One region of the Enterobacter sp. N5-15 genome, then DNA from elsewhere that is predicted to be linked to it. Evidence: predicted binding sites of a transcription regulator. Region 1 holds the regulator's gene; the other holds the start of a gene.
The links. The regulator LexA, encoded in region 1, represses DNA repair genes until DNA is damaged. The targets are predictions, from matches to a motif close to TNCTGTATGTACATACAGNA.
Positions count from the first base shown of each region.

Region 2: rmuC (DNA recombination protein RmuC) is a predicted target of LexA. The motif match lies at 4,534-4,553, and genes of this name have one in related genera.

Region 1 covers NZ_CM170150.1:331,982-340,304, forward strand. The annotation lists gene gntK (gluconokinase) at 1-437, shown strand, start outside; gene gntU (gluconate transporter) at 441-1,781, shown strand; gene plsB (glycerol-3-phosphate 1-O-acyltransferase PlsB) at 1,900-4,320, opposite strand; gene AC2TE5_RS01545 (diacylglycerol kinase) at 4,475-4,843, shown strand; gene lexA (transcriptional repressor LexA) at 4,952-5,560, shown strand; gene dinF (MATE family efflux transporter DinF) at 5,624-6,961, shown strand; gene AC2TE5_RS01560 (CsbD family protein) at 7,082-7,291, shown strand; gene zur (zinc uptake transcriptional repressor Zur) at 7,339-7,851, opposite strand; gene AC2TE5_RS01570 (cupin domain-containing protein) at 7,967-8,323, shown strand, end outside.
Region 2 covers NZ_CM170150.1:4,617,588-4,625,910, reverse strand. The annotation lists gene AC2TE5_RS21925 (hypothetical protein) at 1-223, opposite strand, end outside; gene AC2TE5_RS21920 (hypothetical protein) at 624-1,079, shown strand; gene AC2TE5_RS21915 (glycoside hydrolase family 1 protein) at 1,131-2,594, opposite strand; gene AC2TE5_RS21910 (dienelactone hydrolase family protein) at 2,633-3,439, opposite strand; gene udp (uridine phosphorylase) at 3,695-4,456, shown strand; gene rmuC (DNA recombination protein RmuC) at 4,597-6,054, shown strand; gene ubiE (bifunctional demethylmenaquinone methyltransferase/2-methoxy-6-polyprenyl-1,4-benzoquinol methylase UbiE) at 6,121-6,876, shown strand; gene ubiJ (ubiquinone biosynthesis protein UbiJ) at 6,890-7,495, shown strand; gene ubiB (ubiquinone biosynthesis regulatory protein kinase UbiB) at 7,492-8,323, shown strand, end outside.

The DNA of each region.
Region 1 (8,323 bases):
AACTCCAGGCTGCGTTCCTTGATGGCGACTTCCTCCATCCGCGCAGTAACATCATGAAAATGGCCTCCGGCGAGCCGCTGAACGACGACGACCGCAAACCGTGGTTGCAGGCGCTGAATGACGCCGCGTTCGCTATGCAGCGCACTAACAAAGTCTCCCTGATCGTCTGCTCTGCGCTGAAAAAAACCTATCGCGACCTGCTGCGCGACGGCAACCCGAACCTCTCTTTCATCTACCTGAAAGGGGATTTCGAGGTGATTGAAAGCCGTCTGAAGGCGCGTAAAGGTCACTTCTTCAAAACCCAGATGCTGGTGACGCAGTTCGAAGCGCTGCAGGAGCCGGGTGAAGATGAGAAAGACGTCTTAGTGGTTGATATCGATCAGTCACTGGAAGGTGTTGTTGCCAGCACCATCGAGGTCATTAATAAAAGGCAGTAAGTTTTGAGTACATTAACGCTAGTTTTGACAGCAGTGGGTTCCGTATTGCTGCTGCTGTTTTTAGTGATGAAGGCGCGTATGCACGCTTTTGTTGCTTTGATGGTGGTTTCTATAGGTGCAGGTCTCTTTTCCGGTATGCCGCTCGACAAGATCGCCGCGACGATGGAAAAAGGGATGGGCGGTACGCTGGGCTTCCTGGCGATTGTGGTGGCCCTTGGCGCGATGTTTGGCAAGATTTTGCACGAGACGGGCGCGGTCGACCAGATTGCCGTCAAAATGCTGAAATCCTTCGGCCACAGCCGTGCGCACTACGCGATTGGCCTGGCTGGCCTGATTTGCGCGCTGCCGCTGTTCTTCGAAGTGGCCGTTGTGCTGCTGATAAGCGTCGCGTTCTCCATGGCGCGCCATACCGGCACTAACCTCGTGAAGCTGGTTATTCCGCTGTTTGCGGGCGTGGCGGCGGCCGCAGCGTTTCTGCTGCCTGGGCCTGCGCCGATGCTGCTGGCGTCCCAGATGCACGCTGACTTTGGCTGGATGATCCTGATCGGCCTGTGCGCGGCAATTCCGGGGATGATTATTGCCGGTCCGCTGTGGGGCAACTTCATCAGCCGTTACGTTGAGCTGCACATTCCGGATGACGTCACCGAGCCGCACCTGGGCGAGGGCAAAATGCCGTCCTTCGGCTTCAGCCTGTCGCTGATCCTGCTCCCGCTGGTTCTCGTGGGTCTGAAAACCATCGCCGCGCGCTTTGTGCCGGTGGGTTCCAGCGCCTACGAATGGTTCGAGTTCATCGGTCACCCGTTCACGGCGATCCTGGTGGCCTGTCTGGTGGCGATTTACGGCCTGGCGATGCGTCAGGGAATGCCAAAAGACCGGGTGATGGAGATCTGCGGTGCCGCGCTGCAGCCTGCGGGTATTATCCTGCTGGTGATCGGTGCCGGCGGCGTGTTCAAGCAGGTGCTGGTGGATTCCGGCGTGGGTCCGGCTCTGGGCGAAGCGCTGACCGGGATGGGCCTGCCGATTGCGGTAACCTGCTTCGTACTGGCCGCGGCGGTGCGTATCATCCAGGGTTCCGCAACCGTGGCGTGTTTAACCGCCGTGGGTCTGGTGATGCCGGTGATTGAACAGCTGAACTACTCCGGTGCGCAGATGGCCGCGCTGTCTATCTGTATCGCGGGCGGTTCGATTGTGGTCTCTCACGTTAACGACGCAGGCTTCTGGCTGTTCGGTAAATTTACCGGTGCCACCGAAGCGCAAACCCTGAAAACCTGGACGCTGATGGAAACCATCCTCGGCACAACGGGTGCGATTGTCGGGATGATTGCCTTTACGCTGCTGAGCTGAATGCGGTGAAGTAACAAGGCTCAAAAATAAGGCCCGGTAGCGTTAGCGCTTACCGGGCCTTTATATTATGCAGAACGCCAGGCCGGGTCAGGTGAAGCCACCACCCGGCTTTTTCACATCACTCGCCCTGCGTCGCGCTCTCAATCGTCAAACGCACATCCGAGGTGATCAGCTCTGCCAGCATCTGGTACACCTTCAGCGTCTCTTCCGGCTCGGCATCGCCCGTATCGCTGATGAAGCCTTCGTCACGCAGCGTCAGCACCAGAGAGCTGAAGACCGCTTTGTCGAAGAATTCAGGGGCGTTAATGCCGTGCAGAACGGACAGGCGCTGTGCCAGCGTCCGGCTCTCTTTCTCCAGCGTACCGCGGTTGATAGACGGGTTCGCACTCAGCAGCCAGAACGTAATGGCGTAGCGCTGCAGCGTTTCGCGCGCGCCGGCCGCTAGCAGTTGCAGGGTGCGGGAGCGTGACGGATTGATGTGTAGCTCGTCGTTCGAGACGGTAATCAGCCCCTGACGACGCAGCTCTTCCGTCAGTTTATCCAGCTCGGCTGCCAGCTCATCCTTGCTCCAGCGCAGGAACAGCTCCGCTTTCAGCATCGGGTAGAGCGTATCAACGTGACGCAAAAGTTCCTGACGCGAGATACGGCGATGCTGGGTGATGATGGCCGCCATGAGCGACGGCAGCATCAGCATATGGGTGATGTTGTTGCGGTAGTAGGTCATCAGCACTGCCTGCTCGCGCGGCAGAATGATGATGTCGCCGATCGTGTCCTTTTCGACTTCAAACTTGTTCATCTGCAACGCGTGATCGATAAGCTCACTGGCGGTAGCAGAAGGCACGGTTGAATCAACGGAATACGGTACGTTGCGCATCATGTCCAGATAGCAATCCAGCTGCTCCGTGAGCTGTTCACGGGTCAGCGAGCGCTGACGCGAAGCCAGAAGCGCCGTACAGCACAGGTTCATGGCGTTAGCCGCACCGGCGTTGTTAATGCGCACCATCAGCTCGGACGCGATGCCGTTGACCGTTGGCGTCAGCCAGGCCGGACGAATTGCTTCGATAGGATCGATGGATTCGCGCCACTCGGGAACGTGATGGTTCAGGTACGTCATCAGCGGCATCGGTTCGCCGAAGTTCACGTAGCCCTGACCGAGATTGCGTAGCTTGCTCAAGCCGCGCAGCATCTGCGGCAGGCTCTCTTTCTCTTTGGTCGCACCGCGCAGCTCTTTGGCGTACGTGCCCACTTCCATCACGTGCTCATAGCCAATGTAGATTGGCACCAGCGTGATTGGACGGGTTCCTCCGCGCAGCATCGCCTGGATGGTCATCGACAGCGTGCCGGTCTTCGGATCGAGCAGACGTCCGGTACGGGAACGACCGCCCTCGACGAAGTACTCCACGGAATAGCCGCGGCTGAACAGCTCGCCCAGATACTCGCGGAACACGGTGGAGTAGAGCTTGTTGCCCTTGAAGGTACGACGGATAAAGAAGGCGCCCAGGCGGCGGAAAATCGGGCCTGCTGGCCAGAAATTCAGGTTGATACCGGCAGCAATGTGCGGCGGTACCAGCCCCTGGTGATAGAGCACGTAGGAAAGAAGCAGGTAGTCCATGTGGCTGCGGTGGCAGGGAACATAGACGATCTCATGGCCATCATGCGCCAGTTGACGTACACGCTCGGCGTTATGAACGTTGATGCCCTGGTAGAGGCGGTTCCAGGTAAAGCCGAGAATGCGATCGGACAGGCGAATCATCTCGTAAGAGAAGTTCGCTGCAATCTCTTCCATCAGCGCAATGGCGTTCTGCTGGGCTTTCTCATGCGATATTTTCTTGCTGCGCGCTTCATCTTCGACGGCGCGGGCAATCGCTTTGGAGGCCAGCAGCTTGTTGAACAGATCCTGACGCGCCGGGAGACGCGGCCCTACGGCAGCCAGGCGCTGGCGGGCGAAGTGCATACGCGCCACGCGCGCCAGTTTCTGCGCGATGATCTTGTCGGTGCCGTGCTCGTCCGCCATTCGACGCAGCGAAACGGAAGGGGAGAAACGCACAAAGCTGTCGCGTCCCAGCCAGGAGACCGCAAAGAACTTCTGGATGCCGTTAAGCATGCGCAGCGGCGGGTTCTCTTCACCTTTTTCACGGCCCGGACGACGACCAAACATCACCGATACCGGCACCATCTGCACATCCAGATCGGGGTTGCTGCGGTGCAGGTCGAGATAGTCATGGAACAGCTTGATGGACTCTTCTTTTGGCGTGTAGTAGGTAAACACGCGCGGCCCGCCGTGAATGAACACGTAGCGCGGCAGTAAAGTGCCGTCAACTTCAAGCGGTTCAAGCGGGTCAGGTAAGTCATGCGCCAGACACTGGGCACGAAGCGTCAGTAAGTCTGCCTTCGAGTTATAAGGCAAAACGTACATAATAGGACGCGACGTATCGAGCCCTAATTCCAGCGCGGGTTCTGCTGGGATAGACTTGCTTTTTACCAGGATGCTTAATGGTAAATTAAGTAATTTGTAGTAAATTCGTGGCCAGCCGGACATAAACGATGTAAAGCCTCTGGTTAATAATGCAATTGCTGCGCAAGGATAACAGAAAGCGCGCAAAATTTCTGTTGTTACCCGTCATACTTCAGGCTGTAGCGAAACGCGCTACAGCTCCTGTTACTGACGCTTTTTTTCATAAAAGGTTCTTTTAATGGCCAATAATACCACTGGGTTAACGCGTATCATCAAAGCCGCCGGCTATTCGTGGAAAGGGTTCCGTGCTGCGTGGATCAACGAAGCCGCCTTTCGCCAGGAGGGCGTCGCCGCTATCATCGCGGTGATCATCGCCTGTTTCCTTGATGTTGATGCTATTACCCGCGTACTTCTTATCGGTTCCGTGCTTCTGGTGATGATAGTGGAAATTCTTAATAGCGCTATTGAAGCCGTTGTTGATCGCATTGGTTCAGATTTCCACGAGCTTTCTGGCCGCGCAAAAGACATGGGCTCTGCTGCCGTGTTGCTGGCGATTATCACTGCCGTTATCACCTGGGTCACGCTGCTTTGGTCACATTTCCGATGAGCCTCGAGGAATAATTAAGTCCCTGGTTTTTTGTGCAGTTTTTGGTTCCAAAATCGCCTTTGACTGTATATACTCACAGCATAACTGTATATACACCCAGGGGGCGGAATGAAAGCGTTAACGACCAGGCAGCAAGAGGTGTTTGATCTCATCCGGGATCATATCGGCCAGACGGGTATGCCACCCACGCGTGCGGAAATCGCGCAGCGTCTGGGCTTCCGTTCTCCGAATGCTGCCGAAGAACACCTGAAAGCGCTGGCGCGTAAGGGCGTGATTGAGATTGTTTCAGGCGCGTCACGTGGTATCCGCCTGCTGGTGGAAGAAGAGACGGGCATTCCGCTGGTGGGGCGCGTTGCTGCCGGTGAGCCTTTACTGGCACAGCAGCATATTGAAGGCCATTACCAGGTTGATCCAGCCATGTTCAAACCGAGCGCTGATTTCCTGCTGCGCGTCAGCGGTATGTCGATGAAAGACATCGGCATTCTTGACGGCGATCTGCTTGCGGTGCACAAAACGCAGGATGTGCGTAACGGCCAGGTGGTTGTCGCACGCATTGATGATGAAGTCACCGTCAAGCGTTTGAAAAAACAGGGGAACACCGTTCAGCTACTGCCTGAAAACAACGAGTTCTCCCCGATTGTGGTCGATCTCCGCGAACACAACTTCTCTATCGAAGGACTGGCGGTTGGGGTCATTCGCAACGGCGAATGGCTGTAACCTCTTCCTGACAGGCTATGGCGCCGCTGTAGCCTGCTTCATTCTCCACTCCCGGTATTTTTCATGTCACTGCTGACGGCATCCGATAAGGCATTGTGGCGTCTTGCTCTGCCGATGATTTTCTCCAATATTACCGTTCCCTTGCTCGGTCTGGTCGATACTGCCGTTATTGGTCACCTTGATTCGCCTGTTTATCTTGGCGGCGTGGCGATTGGCGCGACGGCAACCAGCTTCCTGTTTATGCTGCTGCTCTTTTTGCGCATGAGCACCACCGGACTCACGGCACAGGCTTATGGTGCAAAAGATCCGCTGCGTCTGGCGCGCGCGCTGGTGCAGCCGCTGATCCTTGCGCTTGGCGCGGGGCTGTTAATCGTTTTATTACGTGCGCCTCTTATCGACCTTGCGCTCCATGTTGTTGGCGGCAGCGAGGCGGTACTGGCGCAGGCGCGACGTTTCCTTGAAATCCGCTGGCTCAGCGCGCCCGCATCGCTGGCAAACCTGGTTCTGCTGGGGTGGCTACTGGGCGTTCAGTACGCACGCGCGCCGGTCATTTTGCTGGTGGTAGGCAACCTTCTCAACATTGTGCTGGATGTCTGGCTGGTAATGGGCCTACATATGAACGTGCAGGGCGCGGCGCTGGCGACGGCGATTGCCGAGTACGGAACCTTTATTATTGGCCTGTGGATGGCCTGGCGCGTGCTGGCGATGCGCGGCATCTCCCTGGCGCTGCTCAAAACCGCATGGCGCGGCAATATCCGTAAGCTGCTGGCACTTAATCGTGACATCATGCTGCGCTCGCTGCTGCTTCAGCTTTGCTTCGGCGCGCTGACGGTTTTCGGGGCTCGACTGGGGCCAGAAATCGTTGCGGTCAACGCGGTGTTGATGACGCTACTGACCTTTACCGCCTACGCGCTGGACGGTTTTGCCTATGCGGTAGAAGCGCATTCCGGGCAGGCGTACGGTGCGCGCGAAAGTGGGCAGCTTCGGGACGTCTGGCGGGCAGCCTGCCGTCAGTCGGGACTGGTGGCGCTGGCGTTCGGCCTGGTTTACGCCTGCCTGGGTGAGCAGATCGTGGCATTGCTGACGTCTATCCCTGCGCTGCGCGAGCTGGCGAGTCACTATCTCATCTGGCAAGTCATCTTACCGGTGGTCGGCGTCTGGTGTTATCTGCTGGACGGCATGTTTATTGGTGCGACGCGCGGAGCGGAAATGCGCAACAGCATGGCGGTCGCGGCGGCAGGGTTTGGCCTGACGCTGCTGACGCTTCCCTGGCTGGGTAATCACGGTTTGTGGCTGGCCCTGGCCGTTTTCCTCTCGCTGCGAGGGATATCGCTGGCTTTTATCTGGCACCGCCACTGGCAAAACAATACCTGGTTTCCCTCGCGCCACGATATATCGTGACGGTTAAAGATTCCGAATATGAAATCAACTGCCGAATCCTTAACTACAATAATTATCACGTCCAGCAGAAAAGAACGTAACGGACGTTACGACCCGACGCTTAACTAAGAGGACACGATGATGAATAAAGACGAAATCGGCGGCAACTGGAAGCAGTTCAAAGGTAAAGCGAAAGAAAAGTGGGGTAAGCTGACTGATGACGATATGACCGTCATTGAAGGTAAACGCGATCAGCTTGTCGGTAAAATTCAGGAACGTTACGGCTATGCGAAAGATCAGGCGGAAAACGAAGTCAAAGACTGGGAAACCCGTAACGACTACCGCTGGTAACGCTGAATAACCCACAGGGCGGCTCTAAGCCGCCTTTTCTTTTGCCGTTAACGCGGCTTTTTCTTCACAAGAATTGAGTGGTCGTGCTGGCAAGCGTCCTGATGGCGACAGGCTTCCACTTCCACGCAGGCAGAGCACAGCCCGTGCGCTTCAATCACGTTATGACGCAGGGCAAAACCCATTTTCGCCGCCAGCGTATGCATAATATCTTCCACGCCTTCCGCAGCCTCTTCTTTCACCACGCCGCAGCGGTCACAGATAAACATCGCCGACGTGTGGGTGGGCTGATCAAACAGATGGCACAGCACATAGCTGTTGGTGGATTCAACCTTATGCACGAATCCTTGTTCCAGCAGGAAATCCAGGGCGCGATACACCGTCGGTGGCTTCGCCTGCGGCTCGCTTTCACGGAGCAGGTCGAGCAGATCGTAGGCGCTGATAGCACCCTGCTGCAGGCTCATCAGACGTAAGACTTCAAGGCGCTGCGGAGTGAGGCGCACATTGCGTTGGGCGCACAGCTTTTCGGCCTGCGCTAACAGCTCTTTTGTGGACTTATCCATGTAGCACCCCGGATGTTATAGGACGGAAAACGCCCACTTTATCATGTTCTGGTAAAAACACCGAGATCCGCCAGTCTGTGCTATACCTGACCCATTACAAACCGGGAAATAAACAATGAAAAAACCTGACTGTATTCGGCACTGGCGCGACGTTGAAGGCGCGGATGATTCGACCTATCCAGATAGCGATGAGCTTTTTTCTATCGGCGCCCCGTTGGCTCGCAAGCTTGGGCTTGGGCGCATTGGCATCCATCATGAGCGTTTGCCGCCCGGGCGCAGAACGTCCTATCCGCATGCGGAAAGCGATGAAGAAGAGTTCATTTACGTGCTCGAAGGTTATCCAGAGGCGTGGATTAATGGCTATTTATGGAAACTTGAACCGGGCGACAGCGTGGGGTTTCCTGCCGGAACCGGTATCTGCCACACCTTTATTAACAACACGGAGGAAGAGGTACGGTTGCTGGTCGTAGGC
Region 2 (8,323 bases), 580 kb from region 1:
GTCTGGTTTTATCTGTATTATTTATGGTAAACAAATCATGAAGAAAAAGACTGTTTGCGATTTTTCTATTTTGGGGAGGGGAAACATTTTCTCCATTTGATTGTTTATCAATTTCGAAAACAAAGATTTTTTTGTTTTTATTATGGCAGTCAGGTGTGCTTGTATTAAGTCTAAGTTCTGTTTGAGATATAAAATGTTGTATGATGGTTTTGTCTTCTAGCATTTTCTTCTCTATTTATTAACATTTTTTTAATGAAACAATACTGTTTTTTATACGTAGTACCAATTTTACGTCAGGCTCGCAAGAATCACTATAATTATACTGAAACATCTTAAATTGCTTTTCTCTTCATCAACCGGGGCATATTGTGATGCCGTTACGATCAATTCCGTAACCGGGCGTGGAAACCCGAATAAGCGTATGGCGGCACAGAAGAGATGCCCTGACATCTTTTTTGTGTCGAGCCAGTGGTTATCCTTGTAAAATCAATGATGACACTGGCGGGGCAGCCGCAAGGTTGGCCGGGATCCATACGTCCGGTTTCCACCCTCGCCAGTGTCATCGCCAGATGAGCGTGGAAACTCAGGCGATGACTCCAGTTTAAACGTATGGAGGCTGCCTTATGGCTACGATCCCAACCTTAACTCGTTCCAAAAATGACTCACTACAAGTTGAAGCCGTACTCGCTTCCCCCTTGCCAGGTTCAGCCGATCTTTTCACCGTGGTTGATCATTGCGCTATGTTCGTTTGTGTCCTGGTTGAATGTGAGGAAATCTATTACAGACATGCATTGTGTGGGCGTTTGTCCCATGCACTCACGTTGCTGAGTCAGCGCTGTGAAGAAGATCTTCCTGATTATCTTATCGGTCAACTAACTGCTGAGGCGATACCCGTTTCAAGTGCCCCAGATTGCTGGCAAGACACATGCACGTTACTGGCTCACGCACAGGCATTAACTTTGGCACTGTCTGGCAATACATTGATGGAGAAGAATAGCAAGGAACTTGCCGAGCTATTACATGACATTGTTTATCTTCTCGTGGATCAACTCAAAACACCATTCATTTTGAAATCATAAAGGCCAGAAAATAAGCCGGGCGGCGTCAGCGGCAGCCCGGTCTTATGACTCTCAGCTCAGGTCTGCGCCGTTGCTGGCAATCACTTTTTGGTACCACCAGAAGGAGTCTTTTTTCAGCCGTTTCAACGTACCGCTGCCTTCATCGTCCTGATCGACATAGATAAAACCGTAGCGTTTGGACATCTGCGAGGTGCCCGCGCTGATGATGTCGATACAGCCCCACGTGGTGAACCCCATCACCTCCACGCCTTCATTAATCGCGGCCAGCGTTTGCGCGAAGTGCGCACGGAAATAGTCGATTCGATAGCTATCGTGGATCTTGCCGTTTTCGACCACATCCTTCGCGCCTAGACCGTTTTCAACGATAAACAGCGGCTTCCGGTAACGGTCATACAGCTCCAGCAGCGAGATTTTCAACCCAAGCGGATCAATCTGCCATCCCCATTCGGACGCAGGCAAATACGGGTTTTTCACACCGAGAACGGTATTCCCGGGAATGCGTTCGGCGTCAGGCTGAGTGGATTCGGTCATCGACATGTAATAGCTGAAGGAGACGAAATCGACGGTATGCGCCTTTAAAATACGTCGATCGTCAGGGTGCATTTCAATATGGATATTTCGACGTTCCAGATCGCGCAGGATCAGCGGCGAATAGTCGCCAAATACCTGCACGTCGGCATAAAAATAGTTTTCCAGGTTTTTCTTCAGCGTGGCTTCAACGTCTTCCGGACGGCAGCTGCGCGGATAGGTTGTCAATTTCGTCAGCATGCACCCGACCTGGCTGCCCGGGATTTTGGCGTGGCAGTCTCGGATGACCAGTGCAGACGCGACAAACTGATGGTGCATACCCTGAAAGATATCCTGTTTCGCGTTGCCCGGCGCGCTTTTCTCTTCGCGAATGCCCGCGGTCGTAAAGGGATGGCGGTGAATACTGTCTATTTCATTGAAGGTTAGCCAGTAACGCACCAGCTCTTTGTAGCGGTCGAAACAAACATTGCTGAAGCGAACAAAGGCATCAACCACATTACGATGCACCCAGCCGTTATATTTTTCGCTCAGCGCCAGCGGCATTTCGTAGTGGGAAAGGGTGACCAGCGGCTCGATGTTATGACGACGCAGTTCGCGAAACAGTTCTTCATAAAACTGCAGCCCGGCCTCGTTTGGCGCGGCGTCCTCTCCGGTCGGTAAAATGCGTGACCAGGCAATAGATACGCGCAGCACCTTAAAACCCATCTCAGCAAACAGCGCGACGTCGTCTTTATAGTGGTGATAAAAATCGATGCCGCGGCGTTTCGGATACAGCGCATCATTTTTACCTTCAAACGCGTCGCGGATATTCTCGTCCGTCAGGGCCATATGGCCGCTGTAATCTTTCACGGAGAGGTTGGGTTTCCAGGCGACTGCGTCGGCAACGGACGGCCCTTTGCCGTCCACGTTCCATGCGCCTTCTGCCTGATTTGCGGCAATCGCGCCGCCCCATAAAAAACCGTGTGGAAACGCGAGGAAAGTGTCCATAACACGCACTCCTTATGCGTCATGATGATGGGAAAGGCTTATCCTTTTTTACCACCGTACTGACGGAACCACGTCAGCATCCGCTGCCAGCCATCTTTGGCTGATTCTGCGTGATAGCTCGGACGATAATCGGCATTAAACGCATGCCCGGCATCCGGGTAGACCACAATCTCCGCCTTCGCATTTGCCGCACGGAGCGCATGGCGCATGGTCTCTACCGAATCAAGCGAAATACCGGTGTCCTGACCGCCGTAAAGCCCTAACACGGGGGCATTTAACTCGGTGGCGATATCGACGGGATGTTTCGGTGAATTCAGCGTTTTTTCACCCACCAGTTTGCCGTACCAGGCGACAGCGGCTTTGAGCTGCGGGTTATGCGCGGCATACAGCCAGCTAATGCGTCCGCCCCAGCAGAAACCGGTGACCAGCAGACGATGTGGATCCCCGCCGTTGCGCGCCGCCCAGCTGGCGACGTGGTCGAGATCGGCCAGCACCTGCGCGTCCGGGACTTTGCTGACCAGGTTGCTGAGCAATGTTGGAATATCGCTGTAGTCGTTCGGATCGCCCTGACGGAAGTAGAGCTCTGGCGCAACGGCCAGATACCCTTCCAGCGCCAGCCGACGGCAGAGGTCGCGAATGTGTTCGTGAACACCAAATATCTCCTGAATCACAATCACGATGGGCAGCGGGCCGTCTGCCGATTTTGGCCGTGCGTGATAAGCAGGCATATTCTCCCCCTGCGAGGGAATGGAGGTCTCACCCGCGGTAATTGCCGCTTCTGGCGTCGACACGATGGTTGAAGCATGTGGGGCCGCAGCAGGTGCAAAACCGATTTTTTCAGTCATGGCATTCTCCGTACCAATGAGTTAGCGCAAAGGTAAATATAGACACCAGGTTAACAACTCACAGTGCCTTAAACGGTCTATCTTTTGTGCAGCACCTGGCGATATAACTTGTTAATGTGATTTGAATCACCTTTTTATGGAAATTCAATGTAATCATTTTCATTCATGGTGAGGTGCGTCACGAAAATATGCTTACTGCTTCTGTAAAGTACCGTTTTACTTCTTCTGACTAACCGACCCACAGAGGAGTCACCTATGTCTAAGTCTGATGTTTTTCATCTCGGCCTCACTAAAAACGATTTACAAGGGGCTACGCTCGCTATCGTCCCCGGCGATCCTGAGCGTGTGGAAAAGATCGCCGCGCTGATGGATAAGCCGGTCAAGCTGGCTGCCCATCGTGAGTTCACCACCTGGCGCGCAGAGCTGGATGGCAAAGCGGTGATCGTGTGCTCTACCGGTATCGGTGGTCCGTCTACCTCTATTGCTGTTGAAGAGCTGGCGCAGCTGGGCATTCGTACTTTCCTGCGTATCGGTACCACCGGCGCTATCCAGCCGCACATCAGCGTCGGCGACGTGCTGGTCACGACCGCCTCCGTCCGTCTGGACGGTGCAAGCCTGCACTTTGCGCCGATGGAATTCCCGGCAGTGGCTGATTTCGAATGCACCACCGCGCTGGTTGAAGCCGCGAAGTCCGTAGGCGCAACCACCCACGTGGGCGTAACCGCCTCTTCCGACACCTTCTACCCGGGCCAGGAGCGTTACGACACCTTCTCAGGCCGCGTGGTAAGCCGTTTCAAAGGCTCAATGGAAGAGTGGCAGTCCATGGGCGTGATGAACTACGAAATGGAATCCGCAACGCTGTTGACCATGTGTGCAAGCCAGGGTCTGCGTGCCGGTATGGTGGCGGGCGTTATCGTCAACCGTACCCAGCAGGAGATCCCGAACGCCGAAACCATGAAGCAGACCGAAAGTCATGCAGTGAAAATCGTGGTTGAAGCCGCGCGTCGCCTGATCTAGTCCTCTCCTTTCGAAATCAAAGGCCGACACGTTCGGCCTTTATTTTTTGCGTAGCGCCTCGCAGGAAAACCCTTTCAAACTGGACGTTTGTACAGCACAATCTTATTTTGTGCGGGTAATACGTTGATGCAGGGGGCATTGTGGATATCTCAATCCTGATTTACGCGGTGATTGCGCTGGCGGGCGTGGCGATAGGCTGGCTCATTTCCAGCTATCAGCATGCACAGCAGAAGGCCGACCAGTTGGCAGAGCGCGAAGAGATAGTCGCTGAATTAAGTGCGGCAAAGCAGCAGCTTGCGCTGAGTGACCACTGGCGAGAGGAGTGCGAGCTGCTCAATAACGAGCTGCGCAACCTGCGAGATATCAACACCTCGCTGGAGGCCGATCTCCGCGAAGTGACCACCCGCCTTGAATCCACCCAGCTGCACGCGGAAGACAAAATCCGCCAGATGATCAACAGCGAGCAGCGCCTCAGCGAACAGTTTGAGAACCTCGCCAACCGTATTTTCGAGCACAGCAACCGCCGCGTTGATGAACAGAACCGCCAGAGCTTGAACAGCCTGTTGACGCCCCTGCGCGAACAGCTTGACGGTTTTCGTCGTCAGGTGCAGGACAGCTTTGGGCAGGAGGCGCGCGAGCGTCACACCCTGGCGCATGAGATTCGCAATCTCCAGCAGCTGAATGCCCAGATGGCGCAGGAAGCGGTCAACCTGACCCGCGCGCTGAAAGGGGATAACAAAACCCAGGGCAACTGGGGAGAAGTGGTGCTGACCCGCGTACTGGAAGCCTCTGGACTGCGGGAAGGATATGAATACGAAACGCAGGTGAGTATCGAAAACGACGCCCGCTCTCGTATGCAGCCGGATGTGATTGTGCGGCTGCCGCAGGGTAAAGATGTGGTGATTGACGCCAAAATGACGCTGGTGGCGTATGAACGCTACTTTAATGCGGAAGATGACTACACGCGCGAGTCTGCGCTGCAGGAGCACATTGCCTCCGTGCGTAACCACATTCGCCTGCTCGGCAGAAAAGACTACCAGCAGCTGCCGGGCCTCCGCTCGCTGGACTATGTCCTGATGTTTATCCCGGTAGAACCCGCGTTTCTGCTGGCACTCGACAGACAGCCCGAGCTTATCACCGAAGCGCTCAAAAATAACATTATGCTGGTCAGCCCCACCACGCTGCTGGTGGCGTTACGTACCATTGCGAACCTGTGGCGCTATGAGCACCAGAGCCGCAACGCGCAGCAGATTGCCGATCGTGCCAGCAAGCTTTACGACAAAATGCGCCTCTTCGTGGACGACATGTCATCAGTCGGGCAGAGCCTGGATCGTGCGCAGGATAACTACCGCCAGGCGATGAAAAAACTCGCCTCCGGACGCGGCAATCTGCTGGCACAGGCCGAATCATTCCGCAGCCTGGGGGTAGAGGTTAAACGCGAGATTAATCCGGAATTGGTCGAACAGGCCACCGCCCAGGACGACGAGTTTCGCCTGCGAGAAGGTGCGGACGAACAAAAGACAAACAGTGAAGACAACACGTTAGCGGCGAATTTATCACCAGACGAGACTCCAGCGCGTTTCTTTCGCGGTGGTTGAAACGTAGGGCAAACGCGCCCAATCTGTTACACTTCACGAACATTTTACTGATAAGCAGGCTCTAAGATGGCTGACGATTCACAAGACACAACGCACTTTGGCTTTCAGACTGTCGCCAAAGCGCAGAAAGCTGACATGGTGGCCCACGTATTTCATTCCGTGGCGGCGAAGTACGATGTGATGAATGACCTGATGTCGTTCGGCATTCATCGCTTGTGGAAGCGCTTCACCATTGACTGTAGCGGCGTTCGTCGTGGACAAACGGTCCTGGATTTAGCCGGCGGCACGGGCGATTTAACCGCGAAGTTCTCCCGTCTGGTGGGCGAAACCGGTCGCGTTGTTCTTGCCGATATTAATGACTCCATGCTGAAAATGGGACGCGAAAAGCTGCGTAACATCGGCGTGGTGGGGAATGTGGAATATGTGCAGGCAAACGCCGAAGCGCTGCCATTCCCGGATAACACCTTTGACTGCATCACGATCTCTTTCGGTCTGCGTAACGTGACCGATAAAGAAAAAGCGCTGCGCTCCATGTACCGCGTGCTGAAGCCGGGTGGACGTCTACTGGTGCTCGAGTTCTCTAAACCGATCATTGAGCCGCTGAGCAAAGCCTACGACGCCTATTCCTTCCACGTGCTGCCGCGTATTGGCGAGCTGGTGGCTAATGACGCTGAAAGCTACCGCTATCTGGCGGAATCTATCCGTATGCACCCGGATCAGGACACATTAAAAGCCATGATGCAGGATGCAGAATTTGAGAATGTTGAATATTTCAACCTGACGGCGGGCGTCGTCGCGCTGCATCGCGGTTACAAATTCTGAGTGGAGGTGTCCCGTGCCCTTTAAACCCTTAGTCTCCGCAGGCGTCGAGAATGTACTGAACGCTTTTCTGTATCGCGCTCCGGCGCTGAAAGCTGCACGTCAGCGGCTAAACGGGAAGGTATTGCGCATTGTTTTAAAAGAGTTCTCGGCGCCGCTTGTGCTGGTATTCAGCGAACGTCAGCTTGACGTTCTGGGGGCGTGGGAAGGTGAAGCCGACTGCTCGGTCATCACGCACATGAGCGTGCTGCCAAAACTGCGCGATCGCCAGCAATTAACGGCGCTTATCCGCAGCGGTGAGCTGGAAGTGGAAGGCGACATTCAGGTCGTGCAGAACTTCGTTGCGCTCACCGATCTGGCGGAGTTCGATCCGGCAGAGCTGCTTGCGCCTTTTATCGGCGACATCGCCGCCGAAGGCATCGGGAAAGTCCTTCATGGTGGCGCCTCCTTTGCGCGTAAAAGCCTCCAACGCCAGCAACGCTATGCGGCGGAAGTGCTGACTGAGGAGTGGCGAATGGCGCCCGGGGCACTGGAAGTTGCATGGTTTGCGGAAGAGACCGCTGCTGTTGAACGTGCGGTTGACGCGTTAACCAAACGGCTGGAAAAACTGGAGGGCAAATGACGCCTGGTGAAATTCGGCGCCTCTATTTTATTATTCGCACCTTTTTGAGCTACGGGCTCGACGAGCTTATCCCCAAAATGCGCATCACGCTGCCGCTTCGTATCTGGCGGCGGATGCTGTTCTGGATGCCCAATCGCCATAAAGGTCAACCGCTGGGTGAGCGTCTGCGCCTGGCGCTGCAGGAGCTCGGTCCGGTTTGGATTAAATTCGGACAGATGCTGTCGACCCGCCGCGATCTGTTCCCGCCTCTCATTGCCGATGAGCTCGCGATGCTGCAGGATCGCGTCGCACCGTTTGACGGCGCGCGCGCGAAAAAGCAGATTGAAGAGGCGATGGGGAATGTACCCGTCGAGACCTGGTTCGACGATTTCGACATTAAGCCACTGGCGTCGGCCTCAATCGCGCAGGTGCACACCGCGCGTTTGAAAGAAAACGGCAAAGAAGTCGTTATTAAGGTCATTCGACCGGACATCCTGCCCATCATCAAAGCGGACATGAAGCTGATTTATCGTCTGGCGCGCTGGGTACCACGCTTGCTGCCGGACGGGCGTCGCCTTCGTCCAATGGAAGTTGTGCGGGAATATGAAAAAACGCTGATTGATGAGCTTAACCTGCTGCGTGAATCGGCAAACGCCATTCAGCTGCGTCGCAACTTTGAAAACAGCCCGATGCTCTATGTGCCTGAAGTCTATTCTGACTACTGCAGCCAGGACATGATGGTGATGGAGCGTATCTACGGTATTCCGGTTTCGGATGTGGTGGCCCTGGAGAAACAGGGAACGAACATGAAGCTGTTGGCCGAGCGTGGCGTACAGGTCTTCTTTACCC